4 regions of the Pseudoduganella sp. UC29_106 genome follow, and region 1 is predicted to be linked to each of the others. Evidence: predicted binding sites of a transcription regulator. Region 1 holds the regulator's gene; each other region holds the start of a gene.

What was found. The regulator sigma-54, encoded in region 1, starts transcription at its own class of promoters, with help from an activator protein. The targets are predictions, from matches to a motif close to TGGCANGNAANCTGCTTT.
Positions count from the first base shown of each region.
Region 2: the regulator sigma-54 is predicted to act here: its motif matches at 1,797-1,814, upstream of adh (aldehyde dehydrogenase).
Region 3: the regulator sigma-54 is predicted to act here: its motif matches at 1,401-1,418, upstream of ACHMW6_RS16190 (PEP-CTERM sorting domain-containing protein).
Region 4: the regulator sigma-54 is predicted to act here: its motif matches at 1,303-1,320, upstream of ACHMW6_RS31070 (flavin monoamine oxidase family protein).

Region 1 is NZ_CP171977.1:6,367,335-6,372,957, forward strand. It holds gene ACHMW6_RS31705 (Lrp/AsnC family transcriptional regulator) at 1-353, opposite strand, end outside; partial or broken gene ACHMW6_RS31710 (enoyl-CoA hydratase/isomerase family protein) at 350-1,434, opposite strand; gene hpf (ribosome hibernation-promoting factor, HPF/YfiA family) at 1,502-1,861, opposite strand; gene ACHMW6_RS31720 (RNA polymerase factor sigma-54) at 1,929-3,413, opposite strand; gene lptB (LPS export ABC transporter ATP-binding protein) at 3,422-4,177, opposite strand; partial or broken gene lptA (lipopolysaccharide transport periplasmic protein LptA) at 4,349-4,762, opposite strand; gene lptC (LPS export ABC transporter periplasmic protein LptC) at 4,784-5,377, opposite strand; gene ACHMW6_RS31740 (KdsC family phosphatase) at 5,387-5,623, opposite strand, start outside.
Region 2 is NZ_CP171977.1:13,377-18,999, reverse strand. It holds gene ACHMW6_RS00455 (DUF779 domain-containing protein) at 1-198, opposite strand, end outside; gene adh (aldehyde dehydrogenase) at 215-1,735, opposite strand; gene ACHMW6_RS00445 (beta-propeller fold lactonase family protein) at 1,886-2,815, opposite strand; gene ACHMW6_RS00440 (TonB-dependent receptor family protein) at 3,276-5,063, shown strand; gene ACHMW6_RS00435 (TonB-dependent receptor) at 5,060-5,623, opposite strand, start outside.
Region 3 is NZ_CP171977.1:3,165,574-3,171,196, forward strand. It holds gene ACHMW6_RS16185 (S8 family serine peptidase) at 1-1,054, opposite strand, end outside; gene ACHMW6_RS16190 (PEP-CTERM sorting domain-containing protein) at 1,449-2,330, shown strand; gene ACHMW6_RS16195 (S8 family serine peptidase) at 2,388-4,208, opposite strand; cyclic di-GMP riboswitch class I at 4,313-4,401, opposite strand; gene ACHMW6_RS16200 (S8 family serine peptidase) at 4,660-5,623, opposite strand, start outside.
Region 4 is NZ_CP171977.1:6,231,330-6,236,952, reverse strand. It holds gene ACHMW6_RS31075 (hypothetical protein) at 1-1,176, shown strand, start outside; gene ACHMW6_RS31070 (flavin monoamine oxidase family protein) at 1,353-2,927, shown strand; gene ACHMW6_RS31065 (c-type cytochrome) at 2,924-3,310, shown strand; gene ACHMW6_RS31060 (RidA family protein) at 3,477-3,968, shown strand; gene ACHMW6_RS31055 (TonB-dependent receptor plug domain-containing protein) at 4,008-5,623, shown strand, end outside.

The sequences.
Region 1 (5,623 bases):
GCCTCCATCGAAGCCGCCGTCACGATCAGCATGAAGTCGAATTCGCCCGCCACCTCGTAGCAGGACATCACATCCGACTCCCGCCGCATCTGCGCCTCGAACTGCTGCAGGATGGCGCTGTTCTGGTGGTCCAGCTCCACGGACACGAACACCGTCAGCGGACGCCCCGCCTGCACGCGGTCCACCAGCGCCACATCCTTCAGCAGCACGCCGGACGCGCGCAACTGTGCGATGCGGCGCTGGCAGGTCGCCACCGACGAATGCACGCGCTCCGCGATCTCGCGCAAGGGGGTAGCCGCGTCGTCCTGCAGGATGTTGAGGATGGCGCGGTCGATGCGGTCCAGCTCCTTCATGCGAGGAGGCGCAGCGGGTGGGCGTAGTCCGGCCAGCAGGGTTCGAAGAAGTGCTCCACCATTGCGGGCGTGACGCCATCCAGCGTGGGCGGATTCCAGCGTGGGGCATTGTCCTTGTCGATGACCAGGGCGCGTACGCCTTCCAGGATTTCGCCATGCTCGAAGTTGCGGCGCACCAGGTTGCGCTCCATCCGCAGGCAGTCGGCCACGTCCAGCGACGCGCCGCGGCGCAGCAGTTCGTGGGTGACGCACATCATCAGCGGCGAGCGCTGCTCCATGGCGTTCAGCGACTTCTTCGCGAACGGGTCGGCATCGGTGCGCAGCGAGTCCATGATGGCGTCCACGCTGCCGGCCGAGAAGTGGCGGTCGATCAGGGCGCGCTGAGCTTCCAGCTCGCCGGCACCGGCCAGCTCGCGCATCGGCGCTGCGAAGGCGGCAATTTCGGCGGGCAGCGCAGCGGCGGGGGACGCGTCGATCAGCGCGCCCAGCGTACGCCATTCGGCTTCCGGCACGAAATGGTCGGCCAGGCCGAGATAGAGCGCGTCGGCGGCGCCCACGGTCAGGCCGGTCAGGCCCAGCCACATGCCCAGGCTGCCCGGCGCATGGGACAGGAAATGGCTGCCGCCCACGTCCGGGAACAAGCCGATATTGACTTCCGGCATCGCCAACTTCGTACGGCCGCTGACAATGCGCACGCCGCAGCCCGGCCCGCCCTGCGAGATGCCCATGCCGCCTCCCATCACCACCCCATCCATCAGGGCAATATACGGTTTGTTGTAGAAATGAATTAAATGATTTAGCCCGTATTCCTCGGTGAAGAAATCCTCAAGCAGCGCGCTGTTGCCCTGGGCGAGCTGTGGCCCACTTCATGGAAGAAACGGATATCACCGCCCGCGCACAAGGCTTTGCCGCTGCTGCTGCGGATCACCACCGCCGCCACGGACGCATCGCCGCGCCAGGCCAGCAGCGCACGCGTGATGGCGCGCACCATGTCGAGGGAGAGGGAGTTGAGTGCCTTGGGGCGGTCGAGGGTGATGAAGCCGGTGCTGTTGCTGATGTGGGTGATGACGTATTCGCTCATTGTTCTCAGGGTGAGGTTGCAAAAAGGGCGCCAGATGCGCCCTTTGTTGATGAGTCCCGCGTGTCCTTTACATAGCGGTGACTGGTGCTTCGTAAGTGTCCGGCAGATGCTTGATCGCTTCGTGGTTATGGTTCTGCACGCGGTCCTTGTGCTTCATGACCTGGCGATCCAGTTTGTCGATCAGCGTATCGATGGCGGCATAAAGGTCTTGCGAAAGGCTCTCCACATACACAGTCTTACCCGACATGCGCAGATTAATCTCTGCTTTTTGACGTTTTTCTTTCTCGGTGAGGTTATCTACAGTCAGGATGACAGCAATATCAATCACTTGATCGAAATGGCGTTTAATCCGCTCCAGCTTGTTCTGCACGTACTCGCGAATCGCTGGGGTCACTTCGACATGATGTCCACTGATGGTGAGATTCATACACACTCCTAAAGATGATGTCGCTTACAAGTTCATACATGCTTGTAGCATGCAGCGGAACCGTGCACTACAAAGACTTGCGGAGACTTACTGGTGGGATCTTCAATGCTTCTCGGTACTTGGCAACAGTACGTCGCGCTATGACCATGCCCTGTTCTCCCAGCATGTCCGCAATCTTACTGTCGGATAAAGGATTTTTCGGGTCTTCTGCTCCTGTCAATTGCACGATCAGCGCACGGATCGCAGTCGATGAGGCTTCACCCCCAGCTTCAGTCGCGACGTGGCTTCCAAAGAAATATTTCAACTCAAACATGCCATGCGGGGTGAGCATGTATTTTTGAGTTGTTACCCGAGAAATAGTGCTCTCGTGTAGTCCCAGTGTATCAGCTATTTCACGCAACACAAGGGGTCTCATGGCCACTGCGCCATGACTGAAAAAGTTCTTTTGTCTTTCTACTATCGCCTGCGAAACGCGCAGGATTGTGTCGAAGCGCTGGCGCATATTCTTGATCAGCCACTTGGCTTCCTGCAGCTGGGCGCTCATCTGGGATTCGCCCTTGCCCTGCTTGAGCAGGCTCGCGTACAAGGCATTCACGCGCAGGCGCGGCATGACGTCGTTGTTCAGGCTGACCTGCCAGCCATTGCGGCTCTTCTTCACGATCACGTCCGGCACGACATAGTCTGACACGTCTGACGCAAATTCAGCGCCCGGATGGGGATTGCACTGGCGAATCACCGCCTGCGCTTCGCGCAAGTCTTCATCGTCGCAGTCCAGCGCCTTCTTCAGCTTGTTGAACTCGCGCTGGGCAAACCAGGTCAGATGCTTCTCGACAATGCACAGCGCCATGCGGCGCGTGACCATGGGCACATTGGGCAGGCGCTTGATCTGCAGCGCCAGGCATTCGGACGCATTGCGCGCGCCCACGCCGACCGGGTCGAAGTTCTGCAGCAGCAACAGGGCCGTGCGCAACTCTTCCAGTTCGACTTCCAGCTCTTCCGGCAGGCGCGCATGGATCTCTTCCAGCGGTTCTTCCAGGTAGCCGTTCTCGTCCAGCGCATCGATGATGATTTCCATCAGCGCGCGGTCGCGCGCTTCCGCCACGGTCACGCGCATCTGCTCCAGCAGGTGCTCGCGCAGCGTGCAGTGGTTCGCTTCCAATTGCGGGCGGCTGTCCTCGTCGTCCGGCGACTTGTTGCGGCCGGAATCGCTCCAGTCGCTATCGCCTATGTCGCCGCCCTCGCCTTCGCCGCCTTCACCGCCTTCATAGCTGTCGGCTTCGGCGCTGGGCGCGGATTCGCCCTCGCCTTGCGGCGCGGACTCTTGTGGTGCTTCGGCAGAGCCATTGCCCTGGTTGATGGCGCCGTCCGCCAGCAGGCGCACCGAATGATCGAGCGGATCATCCAGGCGTTCCAGCAGCGGGTTGTCGCTCAGCAGCTGCTCCAACTCCTGGTGCAGCTCGAGCGTCGAGAGCTGCAACAGGCGGATGGATTGCTGCAGCTGCGGTGTGAGCGCCAGGTGTTGCGAGGTTCGCAGTTGCAGTGACTGTTTCATGGCCTTGCTTACATGCGGAAGTGTTCGCCGAGATACACGCGGCGGACAGACTCGTCGGCAATAATATCGTCCGGGCGGCCCGAAGCCAGCACCGAACCCTGGTTGATGATGTAGGCGCGATCGCAGATACCGAGCGTCTCACGCACATTGTGGTCGGTAATCAGCACACCGATATTGCGCTCCTTCAGGAAACGTACGATACGCTGGATTTCGATCACGGCAATCGGGTCCACGCCCGCGAACGGCTCGTCCAGCAGCACGAAGCGGGGGTTGGTGGCGAGGGCGCGCGCAATTTCCACGCGGCGGCGTTCACCGCCGGACAGCGACAGCGCCTGGTTCTCGCGCAGCTTTTCGATCTGCAGGTCGGCCAGCAGGGCTTCCAGGCGCTCGTCGATCTGCGCCTTGGTCATCGGCTTGCCGTCCACGTTCTGAATCTCCAGCACGGCGCGGATATTCTCTTCCACGGTCAGCTTGCGGAACACCGAAGCTTCCTGCGGCAGGTAGGACAGGCCCAGGGTGGCGCGCTTGTGGATGGGCAGCATGGACACGTCCACGCCGCCGATATCGATGGTGCCTGCGTCGGACGCGACCAGGCCCACGATCATGTAGAAGGACGTTGTCTTGCCCGCGCCGTTCGGCCCCAGCAGGCCTACCACTTCGCCGCAATCCACCTGCAGCGACACGTCATGCACCACCTGGCGCTTGCCGTAGGTCTTTTGCAGGCCCTTGACGACCAGGGTGCTTTCGCAAGTCGAAACCGCCATGCTTATTTCCCTGCCGCTGGCGTTGGGTTGGTCGTGGCCGGCGGCGTTGCCGGTGGAGCGGTGCGCGTCGGCTGGATCACCATCGTGCCGCGGCCGCCGCCCTGTTTTACTCTCGCCGGTGGAAGTGTTCTTCACGCTGAAGAATTCCTTGCGGCTGTCATAGGAGATGAATTCGCCTTCGACTTCGTCGCTCGGCTTGGCGCCTTCCAGGCGCTTGATCTTCGCCTTGCTGAACATCTTCACCAGTTCAACGTTCTCGTCGTACTCGATGCGTTCAGCCTCGCCTTCCACCCACTGGTCGCCTTCGCCGTCGCGCTTCTGGCGGAAGGTGGCCTTGCCGCCGCCGCCCGTCAGCACCACGTGCTGGAAGCCTTCCGGCGTCTGCGACACCACGGCGCGCGCCGCCTTCATCAACAGCGTGCCGCGCGTGAGGACCACATTGCCGGTGGCGATGCGCTGCTGCTTCACATCGTCCACTTCCAGGTTATCGAACTTGATTTCCATCGGCTTGTAGGAGTCGGCTTTTTCGGCGGCGGCCATGCCGCTCACCAAAGCCAGGACTGCCGAAAGCAGGAGTTTTTTCATCGTAATTCCATTCGTATTGGGTTAGCGCGCCTTCGGCGGGAAGACGAGCGTGCCGCGGCCGGACAGTTCCAACTGTCGGCTGGCGTTATTGGCGCGCATGCCACTGGCTTGCGCGGTGGTTTCACCCGATTTCATGCGCACCGGCTGGTCCGTCTCCATACGGTCCTCGTCCGGGTAGATCACCAGCTTATCCGTTTCCAGGTGCAGTTCCTGGTTCGCCTGCCCGGCGGCGCGGTCGATCCTTACCTCGTCGCGCAGGGTCACGCGGCTGTTCACATCATCCACCCGCGCCGTTTTCGAGCGGATATCCATGGGAGGCTTGTCCTCGGCCAGGCTGCGCACGATCGGCTTGTCGATCTCGGAGGAATCGTCGATCGGACGGTGGGTCAGCTTGTCGCCGGAGATGATGTAGCTTGGCTTGCCAACCTTGTTCAGGCGCACGAAGCTGAAGCGTTCGACGATGTAGTCCGGTTCATTCATCCGCATATCGGCCTGCATTTCCTCGCCGGCGCGGTTCAGCAACTCCAGTATCCAGAAGGAGCCGACGGCGGCAAACAGCGCCAGCAGCATGCCGAGCGACAGGCGGAAACGGTGGGCGGTCCTCTGGTTGCGCATGCTGCTCCCTTACACCATGAACTGGGTCATGATGCGCTCGTAGTTGCCCTGGGCGCGCAGAATGAATTCGCACACCTCGCGCACGGCGCCGCGGCCGCCGGCCGCTTCGGTAATATGATGCGCACGGCTGTGCACTTCCGGGCGGCCGTTCGGCACGCTGACGGCAAAGCCCACGCGGCTCAGGATGGGCAGGTCCACCACATCGTCGCCGATGAAGCCGACCTGCTCTTCGGTCAGGCCCAGTTG
Region 2 (5,623 bases), 940 kb from region 1:
CGGTGCGCCGCCCAGGTTGCCCAGGTAGACGTCCGTTTCGCTGACATTGAACTCACTCGCCGGATAGCACATCGGCGCGCTGCCGTCGCAGCAGCCGCCGGACTGGAAGAACATGATCGGGCCGTGTCGCTGATGCAGCGCGGCGATCAGTTCCAGCGCTTCGTCGGTCGCTGTGACGCGGGCAATGGCGTTATCCATACTCCGTCTCCCAAGGTTAGAAGAAGCCCAGTGCGTTGGGGTTGTAGCTGACCAGCAGGTTCTTGGTCTGCTGATAGTGTTCGAGCATCATCTTGTGATTCTCACGGCCGATGCCGGACTGCTTGTAGCCGCCGAAGGCTGCGTGAGCCGGGTACAGGTGATAGCAGTTGGTCCACACGCGGCCGGCCTGGATGCCACGGCCGACGCGGAAGGCGCGGCTGCCGTCGCGCGTCCAAACGCCGGCGCCCAGTCCGTACAACGTGTCGTTGGCGATGCGCAGAGCATCTTCTTCATCCTTGAAGGTGGTCACGGAGACGACCGGGCCGAAGATCTCTTCCTGGAAGATGCGCATCTTGTTGTCGCCCTTGAAGACGGTGGGGCGCACGTAGTAGCCGCCTTCCATATCGCCCGACTGGATGGTGCGTTCGCCGCCGGCCAGCAACTGCGCGCCTTCCTGGCGGCCGATATCCATATAGGACAGGATCTTTTCCAGCTGTTCCTGCGAAGCCTGGGCGCCGATCATGGTGGAAGAATCCAGCGGATTGCCCTGGCGGATGGCAGCCACGCGGGCCAGCGCGCGCTCGATGAACTTCTCGTAGATCGATTCCTGCACCAGCACGCGCGACGGGCAGGTGCAGACCTCGCCCTGGTTCAGCGCGAACATGGCGAAGCCTTCCAGGCACTTGTCGAAGAAGGCATCGTCCGCGTCCATCACATCCTCGAAGAAGATGTTGGGCGACTTGCCGCCCAGTTCCAGCGTGACGGGAATCAGGTTCTGCGCCGCATAGCCCATGATCAGACGGCCGGTGCCGGTTTCACCGGTGAAAGCGATCTTGGCGATGCGCTTGCTGGAGGCCAGAGGCTTGCCCGCCTCCAGGCCAAAGCCGTTAACCACATTCAGCACACCCGGCGGCAGCAGATCCGCGATCACCTCCAGCAGGACCATGATGGAAGCGGGCGTCTGCTCGGCGGGTTTCAGCACCACGCAATTGCCGGCGGCCAGTGCTGGCGCCAGCTTCCAGACGGCCATCAGGATGGGGAAGTTCCAGGGGATGATCTGGCCGACGACGCCCAGCGGCTCGTGGAAGTGGTAGGCGTAGGTTTGCGCATCGATCTGCGCGACCGAGCCTTCCTGGGCGCGGATGCAACCGGCGAAGTAGCGGAAATGGTCGATGGCCAGCGGGATGTCGGCAGCCATCGTTTCGCGGATAGGCTTGCCGTTGTCGATGGTTTCGGCCGTGGCGATCAGGCTCAGATTCTGCTCCATGCGGTCGGCCATCTTGTTCAGGATGTTGGCGCGCTCGGTCTGCGAGGTCTTGCCCCAGGCCTCCTTCGCGGCGTGGGCGGCATCCAGCGCCAGCTCGACATCTTCCGCGGTGGAGCGGGCAACTTCACAGAACGGCAGGCCGGTGATCGGAGTGATGTTGGCGAAGTACTCTCCCTTCACCGGCGGCACGAATTTGCCGCCAATGTAGTTGTCGTAACGCTTCTTGAAGGGATTGGCCACGCCCAGTTTGCTGATGTCCGCGAGATTCATGTCGTCCTCTATTCAGTGTGTTGTGGGGACCGCCCCGGTGCGAAGCGGCACGCTTGTGTATTCCGCAATTGCCGTGCCAGCGCATCCGGCGGGGGAAATCGTGCTGACCGGCGCTCCATATGTTCCAAACTTGAACACCTGTTGCTCCACTCAACGGATCACTACGCCCCAGGGCAGTTCGCCCACGGGGATATCGGCCACCTTCTTTGCGCTGGCCGTGTCGATCACCGAAACATTGTTGGAGCGGCCGTTGGCCACATACAGCTTGCCGCCGTCCGGCGTGAGGGCCATGTTCCAGGGCCGCTTGCCGACCGGGATCGTGGCGCTGACGGCGTTGCGGGCGGTATCGATCTGCATCACGGTGCCGTCCATGCCGTTCGAGACATAGACGCTGCGGCCGTCCGGATGCACGGCGATGCCGTTGGCATTCTTCCCGGCCGGTATGGCCGCAAGCGTGCGCAGTGAGGCCGTGTCGATTACATAGACGGTGTTCACCAGTTCACAGGCTACGTAGGCGCGCCTGGCGTCCGGCGAGAAGCCGATGCCCCGGGGACGCAGGCCCACGGCCACGGAGCCGGTCTGCTTGTGGCGCCCGACATCGATCACGTCCACCTGCTCGGCTTCCTCGGCGCTCACATAGAGGTAGCGGCTGTCCGGGCTGAAGACGGCGTGCTCCGGGTTGCGGCCCTTGACGGGGATGTCCGCCAGTTTGGCGTGGGTCACGGCATCGAACAGCGTCACGCTGTTGTTCTCCTCCACGGCCACCGCCACCAGCTTGCCGTCCGGCGAAACGCTGACGCCTTCGGGCGAGCGGCCCAGCGCCAGCGCTTCGGTGACGCCGCTGCTGCTGTCGATGGCGAGCAAAACGCTGCTGGCGGCGTCGGTGACGAAGATCTGGCGGCCCCGCTCATCGCTGGCGATGCCGCGCGGGCGCTTGCCGGCGGCGATCTGGCGTACGACGGTGTCGCTGGCCGTGTCGATCACGCTGATCGTGCCGGACTTCTCATTGGGTACATAGGCGAATGGCGCTGCGGCGGCGGCGCCCATGGCGCACAGCGCCAGGCACAGGATTGCTTTCATGGTGTCTCCTTGGTATGGTGTTGGCCCGCTATACGATGCAATCCATATGCCAGCACGGGGGCGGCCCGCGCACGGCATGGCAGGTATATTGCTTACTGTGGTGAAAAACCACATCGAGGAGAGTTCAACATGCAGCGCCCGATCCGCCTGAACGTCATCGCCGGTCTGATTGCCGGACTGTTCGTCCCCACCCTGGCCTGTGCGGGGCCGGAGGGCGATGCCATTGCCGACGTGGTCGTCGTCAGCGGCAGCCGCATCGAGCATGCCAGCTTCGACCTGCCGGCCGCAGTCGATGTGCTGGACGCGGCGCGCATCCGCGACGGCCAGGTGCGCGTGAATGCGTCCGAAGCGCTGGCCGCGGTGCCGGGCGTGGTGGCGCAAAACCGTCAGAACTATGCGCAGGACCTGCAAATCTCCTCGCGCCGGCTTCGGCGCCCGCTCGGCCTTTGGCGTGCGCGGCGTGCGACTGATCGCGGATGGCATCCCGGCCAGCATGCCGGACGGCCAGGGCCAGGCCGCCACCTTCAACCTGGACATGGCCGAACGCATCGAAGTCCTGCGCGGCCCCTATTCCGCCATCTACGGCAACCATTCCGGCGGCGTGATCCAGCTGTTCACGCGCGAAGGCGAAGGTGCGCCGAGCGTGGAGGCGGGCTTCTCCGCCGGTAGCGATGGTCTGCGCAAGACGGACCTGAACGCGCAAGGCAGCGCGGCCGGCGTCGGCTATGTGCTGGATGCCTCCCGCTTCGAGACGGACGGCTATCGCGACCACAGCGCGGCGCGGCGCGACCAGGGAATGGCAAAGATCACCGTGCGTCCCGGTGCGGACAGCAAACTCACCGTGGTCGCGAGCGGCCTGCGCCAGAAGGATACGCTAGACCCGCTAGGCGTGACCTGGGCCACCTTCCAGCGCGATCCGCGCGCCGGCGAGATCGATGCGACCGATACGCAAACGCCGAAGCGCACGCTGGCCGAGCGCTACAACACGCGCAAGAGCATCGACCACCAGCAGGCCGGCGCCAGCTGGGACCAGCGCTTCGGCGACAGCCGCCTGCACCTGAGCGTGTGGGGCGGCAATCGCCAGGTCATCCAGTTCCAGTCCTTCTCCAAGGCCTTCCAGGCTCCGTCCAGCCACTCCGGCGGCGTGGTGGACTTCGACCGCGATTTCTATGGGGCGGACCTGAACTGGCAGGATGTGCGCCCGCTTGCCGGCGGCAAGCTGACCACGACGGCCGGCGTCGAATATGGCCGCTCCAGCGACGACCGCAAAGGGTACGAGAACTTCATCGGCAATGTGTTCGGTGTACAGGGCAAGCTGCGGCGCGATGAGCAGGATGTGGTGTCCAACTCCGATCCCTATCTGCAGACGGAATGGGCGGGCGAGCGCTGGCAGTTCACGGCCGGGCTGCGGCATTCGCGCCTGCGCGTGTCCGTGGACGACCGCTTCCTCTCCAACGGCAACGACAGCGGCTCCCTGCACTACAGCCGCAGCACGCCGCTGTTGGGCGCTCTCTATAAGTTGACGCCAACGCTGAATCTCTACGCCAGCGCGGCGCGCGGCTTCGAGGCGCCGACCTTGAATGAGCTGTTCTACTCCGGCGCGGGTGCGGGCTTCAATTTCAACCTGCGTCCGGCCCGCAGCACGCACTTGGAAACGGGCGTGAAGGCGCAGATGGGCGGCACCCGCGTGGACGTGGCGCTGTTCCAGGTGCGCACCAGCGATGAACTGGTAGTCGACGCTTCGAGCGGCGGCCGCACCAGCTACCGCAACGCGAGCAAGACGCTGCGCCAGGGCGGGGAACTGTCCCTGAGCAGCCAACTGGGCGCGGGCTTCAGCGGCCGGCTGGCGCTCACCGTGCTGCGCGCGACCTATGACCAGGCTTTCGGCAATGTCCGCGAGGGTGCGCGCCTGCCGGGCGTGCCGCGCGCGAACCTGTTCGGCGAGCTGGCTTGGAGGTCCGCCGGCGAGCGCTTTGGCGCGGCGCTGGAAGCGGTGGCGGCAGCCAGGGTCTATGCGGAAGACGCCAACGCCGATATCCCGGCGCCTGGCTACAGCGTACTCAATGCGCGGCTGACGGCGAAGCAGGACTGGATGGGATGGCGCTTACGCGAGTATGCCCGCCTGAATAACCTGCTGGACCGTACTTATGTCGGTTCCGTGATTGTCGGCGACACGAACAAGCGCTATTACGAGGCGGCACCGGGACGCAACTGGGTGGCCGGCTTCAGTGCGCAGTATCAGTTCTAGAAGCTGAATCGCACTCCGGCCGCCACAGCGCGTGGTGCGCCGGGGGCGACGAAGCGCGTTTCCTCGGCCTGGCCTTGCGTCAGCAGGCGTCCACCGGGAAAGAAACTGGCTGCGGCAGCGCCATAGGTTTCGTAACGCCGGTTGGTCAGGTTGCTCACGCGTGCATACCATTCCCATTTGCCTGTCTTGTAGGTCGCGTGCAGCGACAGCAGCCCATGGCCGGCGACGCGCCATTCCGGATGGGCGCCGTCTTCGTTGCCTTGCACGGTCTGGTGCGACACGGCCGTGATATTGGCGCCTAGCGTGAGGCCAGGCGCGGCGCTCCAGTCGGCGGCCAGCTTCAGCGTGTGGCGGGGCAGGCCGGCAATGCGCGTGCCGGGGACGATGGTTACGTCGCGCGTGCCGGTGAACAGACTGCCGGTGGCGTCGTAGGTGGCGTCCAGGTAGCTGTAGGCGAGGCGCAGGTCGAACGCGCCGGCGCGCGTGGCAGCGTTGAAGTCCAGGCCCTGGTGGCGCGTGCGCGGGAAGTTGGCGAAGTAGCCGTGCTGGGTCTGGCCGGC
Region 3 (5,623 bases), 3.2 Mb from region 1:
GGCTCGCGAAGGAAGTGCCGTTCCAGCCGCCGTAAGAGCCGCCGTTGACGGTCGAATAGATCCCAGAACCCGGTGCGGACAGGGAAACGAAGCTGCCATAGCTGGAGAAGCTGGAGCGGTTGTCGGCGCTGTCGGTCGCGGACACGGCGATCATCGTCGTGGTCGGCGTGAAACCTTCGTCGCGGTTGGAGTTGCCAGCCGAGACGAATAACAGGCCGCCCTTGCTGCGCAGGTATTGCGCGGCGCTCTGCACGGCGGCGCTGGTCGGCACGCTGGCGTAGCTGATATTGGCTACGCGCGCCCCGTGGTCGGCTGCATAAGTCACGGCGCTGGCCATGGTCGAGAAGTAGGCATAGCAGCTGCCGGTGGCAGCGTCCTTGTACGCGATACGCAGCGGCATGATCCTGGCCTGTCCGGCCACGCCCGCCACGCCGGCGCCATTGTTCATGGCGGCAGCAGCGGTGCCGGCGACGGCGGTGCCATGGCCGCAGACGTCGCTGGTGTCCGCATTATTGTTGTAGACGTTCCAGCCCGGTACCAGGCGCGAAGCCAGGTCGGGGTGGGTCGGGTCCACGCCGCTATCCAGGATGGCGATGGTGACGCCAGCGCCCTGGGCCTTGTCCCACGCGAGGTTGGCGCCGATCTTGGCGAGGTGCCATTCGCTGCCGTAGTAGGGGTCGTTCGGCACAGCGGTCAGCAAGACCTTGCGGTCCAGTTCCACGGCCTTGAAGTCAGGATTCTTGCGCAGGGCGGCCAGCACGGCTTTTTCATTGCCGGAAGCGATGTCCACGATGTTGATATTGCTCTGGCCCATCTTGCGGCGCTTGCCGCCATGCGGACGGATAGCGTTATCGAAATTGGCCGAGGTCACACCCTCGCGAGGGATGACCAGGATGCGGCCGCGGGCGAATTCGCCGTCGGCCAGGTCTTCGTCAGCGGCGCCATGCTTGGCGTGCGCTGCCGGCGCCATCGCGCTCAGGGCAGCGGCGACAGCGAAAAAGGATGCGGTGATGAGGGTGTTGCGGGGCAGGGAGATTGCAGATTGCTTGGTCATTGAGTCTTTCAACGCGGTGATGAGATAACTCAAGTGATCTTAATGGAGCACTTTTTGAGGAGTAATCAAAATTTCTTTTGAACAGAAAATATGTGGCTTATTATCCTGGACGTTTTGCAACTTTATTGCTGAGTTAAAAAATGAACTGAACACATAAACCATCTGTTGCCATTTTTTACTACATTGTTTCTTGTGCATCGCTTAGTTCTCAATATTAATTTAACTGGCTCTATGGCATGCCTATGTCATTGATTTAAAACCCATAATGTCGAATTTTCTTACAACTGCTGACTGCGCATGCAAAAGGATAGCTGTAACTAATTGATTACACGTTGATTAGAGGTTTAGGCATATTTTATGCATTATATTTTTGCAGACAAAAAATGGGGATGTCATGAAGACATTTAAAAGGAAGCTGGGAACTATCGCTGGAGCAATAGGAATGCTGTTCAGCATGAGCGCGCATGCAGATCTGGCATTGGACCTGACAAGTGCGGGCGCGTCGGGCACGCTCGGTACCGCTTTTTATAAGCAAGTGCCCGCGCAACCAACCGGCAGTGGGGTGATAAAGTCATTCGTGCGTGTGCGCGACGCGAGTGCGACGGTCGTGCAAGGCTATAACACCACGGTTTCGGGCACCTATAATAACGACGGCACCGATACCTATAACCATGAAATTACGGTCGGGCAAGTCGGCCTGATCGACACCACTCCCGGGGTTCCGGGTGGCGAAGTGATGCGGTTCCTGCTTGACATCAACCAGACCGGAGCCAATCCCAAGCTGAGCCTGGATGAATTGCAAATCTACATTTCGACTAACCCGAATCAGTCGCTCACGCCGACTATGAATCAAGGTACGCTGCTCAACCCGCTCAACAGCTTCCTTGTGTACCAGATGGATTCTGGCAGCCAGAATAATCGGGTCGATCTTGACTTCTCACTTAATAGCGGCAGCGGTAGCGGCGATATGACGGTAGACATCCCCGTTGCGTTACTGAATGCCGCGTTTACTGCAGGCGGCATGTTGTTCGATACCCTTGCCGAAAGGAATGGCGCGTATATTTACCTTTACTCACGCTTTGGTCAAGTATGGCCGAATAACGACGGCTATGAAGAATGGACCTACCTGAAAGGTGGTCCGCTGGACAATCCTTGCGTTCCGTCCCCGGGCAACCCCTGCGGCACGCCACCGCTGGAAACGCCCGAGCCAGGAACTCTCGCGCTGCTGGGAGCCGGCCTGTTCGGCCTGGCCTACAGGCGCCGGCATTTGTTCTGACCGCAGGTCAATAAAAAACCGGCAGCCTTGGCTGCCGGTTTTTTTATTGCTTGAAGCTTACCTGCTCGACACGTTCACCGTAGTGGTGGAAGTGTTGCCAGCAGGATCTTTCGCAACTGCCTGGATCGAGTGGCCTCCGCTGCCGGACTTCTTCGTATTCCAGCTGTACGACAGGCTGGAGCCGGAACCCGATGCTTTCAGGGCGCCATCCACATACAGCTGCAGGGAGATGCCGGAATTGCCGCTGTTGTCAGTTGCGTTCACAGTCACGTTCACATTGCCACGCACCGTGTTGCCATTCGATGGATTGGTGATCTTGACCGATGGTGGCGTAGTGTCGACGGCTGGAATTGGAGCAGTGACGGTGTTAGCGACGTTCACGGATACTGGCGTCGACGATGTCACGTTGCCCGCAGCGTCGTATGCAACTGCAGTCAGGGTCGCCAGACCATTGGCTACGCCGTTGGAATCCCATGCGAAGGCAAACGGCGCCGAGCTGTCGGTGGCGACGACGGTGCTGTTGACCTTCAGATCGACGCGAGCCACGCCCACGTTGTCCGCTGCGTTGACGTTGACCGCCACGGAGCCGGAAACGGTGCCGTTGGCCGATGGCGAAGTGATTGCCACGGTCGGGGCGGTGGTGTCCGGAGCCGGAGTGGTGGACGAGCCGGCGGCTGCTTGTACGGCAGCAGCGGCGTTCACGCGGCCATAGCCGAAGTAGGGGTCGCGGCCGGCGGCGCCGAGATCCACGGCGGTCGAGTACATCAGGCTTTCGATCTTGGCATTGCTCAGCGACGGATTGGCGGCCATCATCAGGGCCGCCACGCCGGCTGCCACGGGGGCGGAGAACGAGGTGCCGTTGACGCCGCCGTAGCCGCCACCCTGTACGGTGGTGTAGATGCCGGCGCCCGGAGCGGACAGGGACACGTAGTTGCCGTAGCTGGAGAAGCCGGCCTTGGCGTCGGTGCTGTCGGTCGCGGACACCATGATCATGCTGGTGGTCGGCGTGAAGCCTTCGTCGATATTCGAATTGCCGGCCGAAGCGAACATCAGGCCGCCCTTGCTCTTCAGGTAGTTGGCCGCGCTGATGATGGCCGAGCTGGTCGGCATTGCAGCGTAGCTGACGTTGACGATACGGGCGCCGTGATCGGCGGCCCAGGTGATGCCGCTGGCGATGGTCGAGAAGTAAGCGTAGCAGCCGTAGGTCGGGTCGACATAGGCAATACGCACCGGCATGATCTTGGCCTGGCCAGCCACGCCGGCCACGCCGGCGCCATTGTTGGCAGCTGCTGCAGCCGTGCCGGCGACCTTGGTACCGTGGCCGCAGACGTCGGCGGTGTTGGTGTTGTTGTCGTAGATGTTGTAGCCGGGCACCATGTGCGGGGCCAGGTCAGGGTGGGAGCCGTCCACGCCGGAGTCCAGGATCGCGATGGTCACGCCGCTACCCTGGGATTTGTCCCAGGCCACGTCGGCGCCGATCTTGCTGATGTGCCACTCGCTGCCCAGGTAAGGGTCGTTGGTGGTGGTGGCGATCGGAACGCGCTTGTCCAGTTCAGCGTATTTGAAGTTGGGGTCGTTCTTGAGCTGTTCCACAACTTCCTGTTCCGAAGCGCCGGCAGGCAGGTCGACGATGTGCAGGTTGCTCTGGCCCAGCTTGCGGCGCTTACCGCCTTTGGTTTTCAGAACTTTGTCGAAGTTTTCTTCGGTCAGGCCGGCGCGCGGCTCAACCAGGATGCGGCCGCGGGCGAAACTGCCATCAGCGTCCGGTTTTGCGGCATAAGCCGACGGAGCCAATGCAACGAAGGCGGCGGCTACGGCGAAAACGGTGAGGGAGGTTTGGGAGACGAGGGAGGATGCTGCAATGGAACGATTCTTCATAGATGGTAGTCCAGTTTTCGAAGTTACAGAAAAGCGGACTGCCGCGCCAGGTCTTGCGACCCGCGTGAAGAAGACATCTCCTCGGGTGTCCCCGATGAGTTGCATCTGGCAGTCCTGCCGTCATAGGGACCGGAGCCCCTTTAGACCGTAGACTTTGCGACCCATGCTTTCGCATGGTTTGCCTTTGTCAGATTTCTGCCCAGATATTAATTAAGGAATTTACGGCTGGCAACCGCAATCTTTAATTAATTTTTCTGTTGTTGCACATTAGTCTGATCACTATGCAAAGTTGGTTGGCGTAATTTTACTGGGCGAAACATTGAACGTATACAATGCCTTACAATAACTTACATCAATTATGCATAGCAACTTTTCTAATGCAAGTAACAATAATACTCAAAATAAAAGCCAGGTATTTAACCTGGCTTTTTATTTAGCAAGAGCTATTATCTCAGCGGCTATTCACTTGCACTTGGGTATTAGTGGTATTACCCGCCTTGTCGCGTGCCACAGCCTGGATGGTGTGGACGCCGCTGCCGGCCTTCTTGGCATTCCAGGAGTAGCTCATCGAGGAACCGTTGCCGCTGGCCTTCAGGGCGCCGTCGATGTAGAGGGACATCGAAATCCCTGCTGCGCCGCTGTTGTCCGAAGCGTTCAGGACGATGGATACATTGCCGGTGACCGTGCCGCCGTTGGTCGGATTGGTGATGGCCAGTGCCGGCGCGGCGGTGTCAACGACCGGCGCAGCAACGGTGTTGGAGACGTTCACCGAGACCGGGGTCGAGGATGCGACATTGCCGGCGGCGTCATAAGCCACGGCAACCAGCGAATTCATGCCGTTGGCGACGCCATTCGAATCCCAGGAGAAGCTGAACGGGCCGGAGGTGTCCGTCGCCACTACGGTGTTGTTGACCTGGAGCTCGACGCGCGCCACGCCGACGTTGTCGGAAGCATTGACGTTGACGACGACGATGCCCGATACGGTGCCATTGGCGGAAGGCGACGAAATCGCCACCGACGGAGCGGTAGTGTCCGGCGCAGGAGCATTCGCGGCGGCGGCCTGTACTGCAGCGGCGGCGTTCACACGGCCATAGCCGAAGTAGGGGTCACGGCCAGCGGCGCCAAGATCCACGGCGGTCGAGTACATCAGGCTTTCGATCTTGGCATTGGTCAGGGACGGATTGGCGGCCATCATCAGGGCAGCCACGCCGGCTGCCACAGGGGCGGAGAACGAGGTGCCGTTGACGCCGCCGTAGCCGCCGCCCTGCACGGTGGTGTAGATGCCGGCGCCCGGAGCGGACAGGGACACGAAGTTGCCGTAGCTGGAGAAGCCGGCCTTGGCGTCGGCGCTGTCGGTCGCGGACACCATGATCATGCTGGTAGTCGGGGTAAAGCCTTCATCGATGTTGGAGTTG
Region 4 (5,623 bases), 140 kb from region 1:
GGCGCGGACGGCGTGAATGTGGACGATGCGATGCGCGTGGTGTTCCGGCTGGCGGCTGCGCGCCATGCAGCGTCGAACAGGCAGTTCTCGCGCCGCGCCTGCTATGACGAGATGCTGCGCGACTTCCTGTGCGAGCGCACTCCCGACCAGTACTCGCGCCGCCTGCGCCGCACGCAAGCCAGCGGCGCCTTGCCCAGCTTCGGCCAGTTCAATTACTGGCTGGACCAGGATGGCATGCTGTCATCGCAGCCGCAGGAGGCGCCCTTGCCTGAAGGGACGGCCGTAGCACGCCAGGGCCAGCCCGGCGCCGCTTTCCGGCTGGACGTGTTGCCGTTCGGCCTGCAGCTGCTGCACGGGCAGGACCGCAACCTGCTGGCCGGCTCGCCCACGCTGTACGTGGTCACGGACGTCTTCAGCGGCATGGTCACGGGCTTCTACGCCAGCATGGAGGCGACGGGCTTCAGCCAGGCCATGATGGCGCTGGCCAGCTGCGCGTCCGACAAGCAGCGCATGGCGCGCCGCCACGGCCGCATGCTGACGCCGCAGGAGTGGCCGTGCGCGCACCTGCCGGAACGCCTGCTGCTGCCGCCCGAGTTGATGCTGCGTGCGAACAGTGATGCGCTGCTGGCGAATTTCCACGTGCGCTGCGTGGCCGACTATGAAACGCCGGACCGGCCCTGGTTGTCCTTCCTGCGCAGCTGCTTCGGCGCCGCTGCGGACGGCGCGGGCTTGGGCAAGCTGGATGGCGTCCTCACCCTGAGCGAGTTCCGTCGCATCGTCATGGACCGCCTGCTGGCCTACAACCGCACGGCCGGCGCCGGCGTGCACGCACCGCTGCAGCTGTGGGAATGGGGCGTGCGTCAGCGCGGGGCGTCGCTCAAGCAGTTCCCGGAAGACCTGGTGCGCTGCTGCCTGCTGCCCGTCAGCGAGGCATGGGTGACGGCCGAAGGCATCTGCGTGCAGGGGAATTACTTCAGCTGCCCGCGCGCCGAGCATGAGCGCTGGTTCGAGCGTGCCCGCATGCGCGGCCGCTGGCCCGTACGAGTGGCGGTCGATCCGTCCAGCGAGGGCATGGTGTACCTGGTGGATGCGGCCGCGCCGCTGCAGTTCCATGTGTGCCGTCCGGTCGAGCGCATCGCGATGGTGCAGCCATCCGTGCAATTGGCAAGTATCTGAAAAAGAGCTTACACAAAACAAAGTACTGTCGTGGTCCGTAATAAAGCGCGCCTTGTCCCACAAGGCGCGCTTTTTGTTTAAACAGTTTATTTCTTCTTCCGAATAGAGTCGTTTCGCAGAGGGTTTTGGCACAACGATTGCTTTACCACTGTCATTCATAGCAGACGAGGTGACAGATGGAAGAACGCTCGATTACACGAAGGCAGTTCCTGTACCGCGCGGCGGCGGTGGGCGGCACAGGGCTCTTGCTGAACGCGATGAATGCATGGGGCATAGGCATCGCATCGAAGGTAAATTCGCCGCCGGTGCTGGTCGGCGACGGCAAAGGGAAGCGCGTGGTGATCCTTGGCGCGGGCCTGGCGGGGATGACGGCGGCCTATGAGCTGGGCAAGCTCGGATACACGGTGCAGGTGCTGGAGGCCCGTGATTTCGCTGGCGGCCGCTGCCAGACTGCGCGCAAGGGCTTTTCGCTGACGGAGCTGGGCGGCGAGAAGCAGGACTGCAAATTCGATGAAGGCCAGTACATCAACCACGGCCCCTGGCGCATCCCGCTGCACCACCAGTCAACGCTGTACTACACGCGCCTGTTCAACGTACCGCTGGAAGTCATGGTCAACGATAACGACCACTCCTTCGTCTATCTGGAAAATGGCGGGCCGCTGGCGAAACAGCGGCTGCGTCCGGCCCAGATCAAGGCCGACATGCGCGGCCACGTGGCCGAGCTGCTGGCCAAGGCCGTCAAGGGCAATATGCTGGACCAGGATCTGACCGCGGACGACAAGCGCTCACTGCTCGACTACCTGGCGCACGAGGGCCAGCTGGATCAGGTGGATCTGCGCTACAAGGGCCGCAGCGGCCGCGGTTATGCCGTCAATCCCGGCGCCGGCCTGAATCCGGGACGCCTGTCCGACCCGCTCGGCTTCGAGGAGCTGCTGTCCTCGCGCATCGGCAATGTCTATAGCGCCGTGCAGGACTTCCCGATGCAGAACACCATGTTCCAGCCGGTGGGCGGCATGGATGCCATTGCCAAGGCTTTCGAGAAGCAGGTGGGACGCACCATCCGCTACAAGGCGGAAGTGCAGTCCATTGCGCACGGGGAGCGCAGCGTGACGGTGAAGTACAAGGACACCGCCAGCGGCAAGCTGCACAGCGTGACCGCCGATTACTGCCTCTGCACCTTGCCGCTCTCCGTGCTGCGCCATGTGGAGACGGACTTCTCCGACAACTTCAAGCAGGCCATTGCCACCGTCGCCTACGCGCCCGTCGGCAAGATCGGCCTGCAGATGAAGCGCCGCTTCTGGGAAGAGGACGACCAGATCTACGGCGGCCATGTGCTGACCGATATGGCGGGCATCAACACGATTTCCCTGCCGTCCTCCAATTGGCAGAAGAAGAAGGGCGTGTTGCTGGGCTACTACAACTACCAGACCTCGGCCATCGAAATCAGCGCGCTGTCCCCGGCCGAACGCGCCGAGTTCGCAGTGAAGGCGGGCCAGAAGATCTTCCCGGCCTACCGCGACTCCTACGAAAGCGCGTTCTCCGTCGCGTGGCACCGCGTGCAATACAACCTGGGCGGCTGGGCCGACTGGAGCGAGGAAAAACGCAAGACCGTCTACCCGCTGCTGCTGCAGGGCGAGGGCAGGGTGATGCTGGCCGGCGAGCACCTGAGCTACCTGGGCGGCTGGCAGGCAGGCGCCATCGAATCGGCTTGGCAGCAACTGGAACGCATTCATGAAAGGGCAAGCGCATGACCTTGAGGACCATTCTCGCCGCAGCAATGCTGATCGTCCACGGCGGCGCCTTCGCCGACGGCAAGGCGATTTTTGCCAAGAACTGCGCGGCCTGCCACCAGGCCACAGGCAAAGGCATCCCCGGCGCTTTCCCGGCGCTGGCTGGCAGCAAGTTCGTGCAGGGGCCGTCGGCGGACGTGGCAGCCGTGCTGCTGAAAGGGCGGGGCGGCATGCCCGATTTCTCGCCCACGCTGGCGGATGCCGATATCGCCGAAGTCCTCAGCTACGTGCGCAGCTCCTGGGGCAACCAGGCGCCTGCGCTGACGGAGCAGGAAGTTTCATCGCTGCGCGACGCATTGAAGGTCGAGCGGTTCGCCGCCGGGCAGATGTCGAACAAACATTAACGGTCCGCACGCACGGCGGATCAAAACGATCCGCCCTACGCTGCTGTGGCTCGGCCAATTGAACGAATTGAACGAATTGCAGCCCACCGCGTCGCGAAAAGCGTAGGGCGGATCATTGATCCGCCGTGCCAGAGCCGCCACCAACATCGAATACAAAGGAAACCGCATGCAAACCAAAGCAATCCTGGCCGCCGCAACCCTGACCCTGGTCGCCAACCTCGCCGCCGCCCAGGACATCGTCCGCCACAAAATCCCCGGCTCGGACTTCCCGATTGCGCAGGCCGTAACCCTGCCGCCGAGTGCAACCATTCATTTCATCAGCGGCCAGGTGCCGCCGGTGATTGACAAGAACGCCCCGGCCGATTCGCTGGCCGCGTATGGCGATACCAAGACCCAGACACTGGGCGTATTGAAGAAGATTGAGGAGATCCTGAAGGGCATGGGCCTGTCCATGGGCGATGTGGTGAAGATGCAGGTCTTCCTGGTCGGCGACCCGGCCAAGGGCGGCCGCGCCGACGTCAAGGGCTTCATGGAGTCCTACACCCAGTTCTTCGGGGGGGCACAACCCAACCTGCCGGCCCGCGCCGTGATGCAGGTGGCCGCGCTGAACGTGCCCGGCTGGCTGGTTGAAATCGAAGTTGTAGCTGCAAAGAAGTAAAGCCGCACTACTCACTCCTCATCAGAAAAGGAATACGCGATGCATAAGAAGGGCAAACTGAAAACCTGTGCCGCAGCGGTCATGCTGCTCTATGCCGGCGTAAGCCTGGCCGACCCTGTCGACGCGGCCGATGCGCAAGCGGATAGCGTAGCCGGCGCGGCCGCGGCCAGTCCGGCCATGGCGGGCGCCGTGATCGTGACGGGTACGCGCGCCAACGGCCTCAAAGTGGAAAACAGCGCCTCGCCCATCCAGGTGCTGGACGCGGGCACGCTGCAGCGTACCGGCCAGCCTGACCTGATCCAGGCGCTGGCGCAAAACCTGCCCTCCTTCACGGCCCAGGCCTTCGGCGGCGACACCGCCAACCTGACGCTGTCGGCCCGGCTGCGCGGCCTGAGCCCGAACAACACGCTGGTGCTGGTCAACGGCAAACGTCGCCACGGCACGTCCAACCTGGCCGTGCTGGGCGGCCCATACCAGGGCAGCGCCGCGGCGGACCTGAACTTCATTCCGGTGGCGATGATCGACCACATCGAGGTGCTGACCGACGGCGCGGCCGCGCAGTACGGCACGGATGCGATCGCGGGTGTGATCAACATCATCCTGAAATCGAACAACCAGGGCGTGAGCGGCTCCGTGAGCGGCGGCGGCTACACCGATGGCGGCGGCAAGACGCCGGATGCGACGGCCAATGCCGGCTTCAAGCTGGGAGAGCAGGGCTACATCAGTCTCACCGCCGAAGGCAAATACCATGACTTCACCGACCGGGGCGGCGTCGACCCGCGCGTGAGCGACCCAAAAAATATCAAGAACATGCCGCTGCTGCAGGTGCCCGGCTATCCGCAGCTGAACCACATCTCGGGCGACGCACAGTATCACCTGTACACGCTGGGCGCCAACGCGGGGTATGACCTGGGCGGAGGCACCGAGCTGTATGCCTTCGCCACGGCCGGCCGCAAGAATGCACGCGCCTTCGAGAACTACCGCATGCCGAACCGTCTGCCTGCCGTCTATCCGCTGGGCTTCAGCCCGAAGGAAACCATGCGCGAGGAAGACTTTGCCTTCACGGCCGGCGCCAAGGGCAAGATCGATGCGTGGAACTGGGACTTCAGCTCGACCTATGGACGCGACAAGTCGCGCATCGGCGTGGAGGATTCCGGCAATGTGTCGCTGTACACGGATACCGGCTACACGCCGACCGTCTTCGAAGCCGGCCAGTTCATCGCCAGCCAATGGACCAATAACCTGGACATCAGCCGCGAGTTCGAGATCGGCCTCGCTACGCCGCTGACCTTTGCGCTGGGCCTGGAGCACCGCCAGGACAAGTACGAGATCAAGGCCGGCGATTCCGCCTCGCGCTACAAGGAAGGTTCGCAGTCCTATCCGGGCTTCTCGCTGACGGATGCCGGCAAGCACTCGCGCAACAACAAGGCGATCTATCTCAACTTCATCGTGAAGCCGGTCGCCGACTGGACGGTGGACCTGGCCGGCCGCTATGAGCATTTCAGCGATTTCGGCAACGCCAAGGTGGGCAAGCTGACCAGCCGCTACGACTTCAATCCGATGTTCGCCGTGCGCGGTACTTTCTCCAACGGCTTCCGCGCGCCGACGCTGGCGGAGCAGTACTACTCGGCCACCAATGTGTCGCCGCGCAGCGC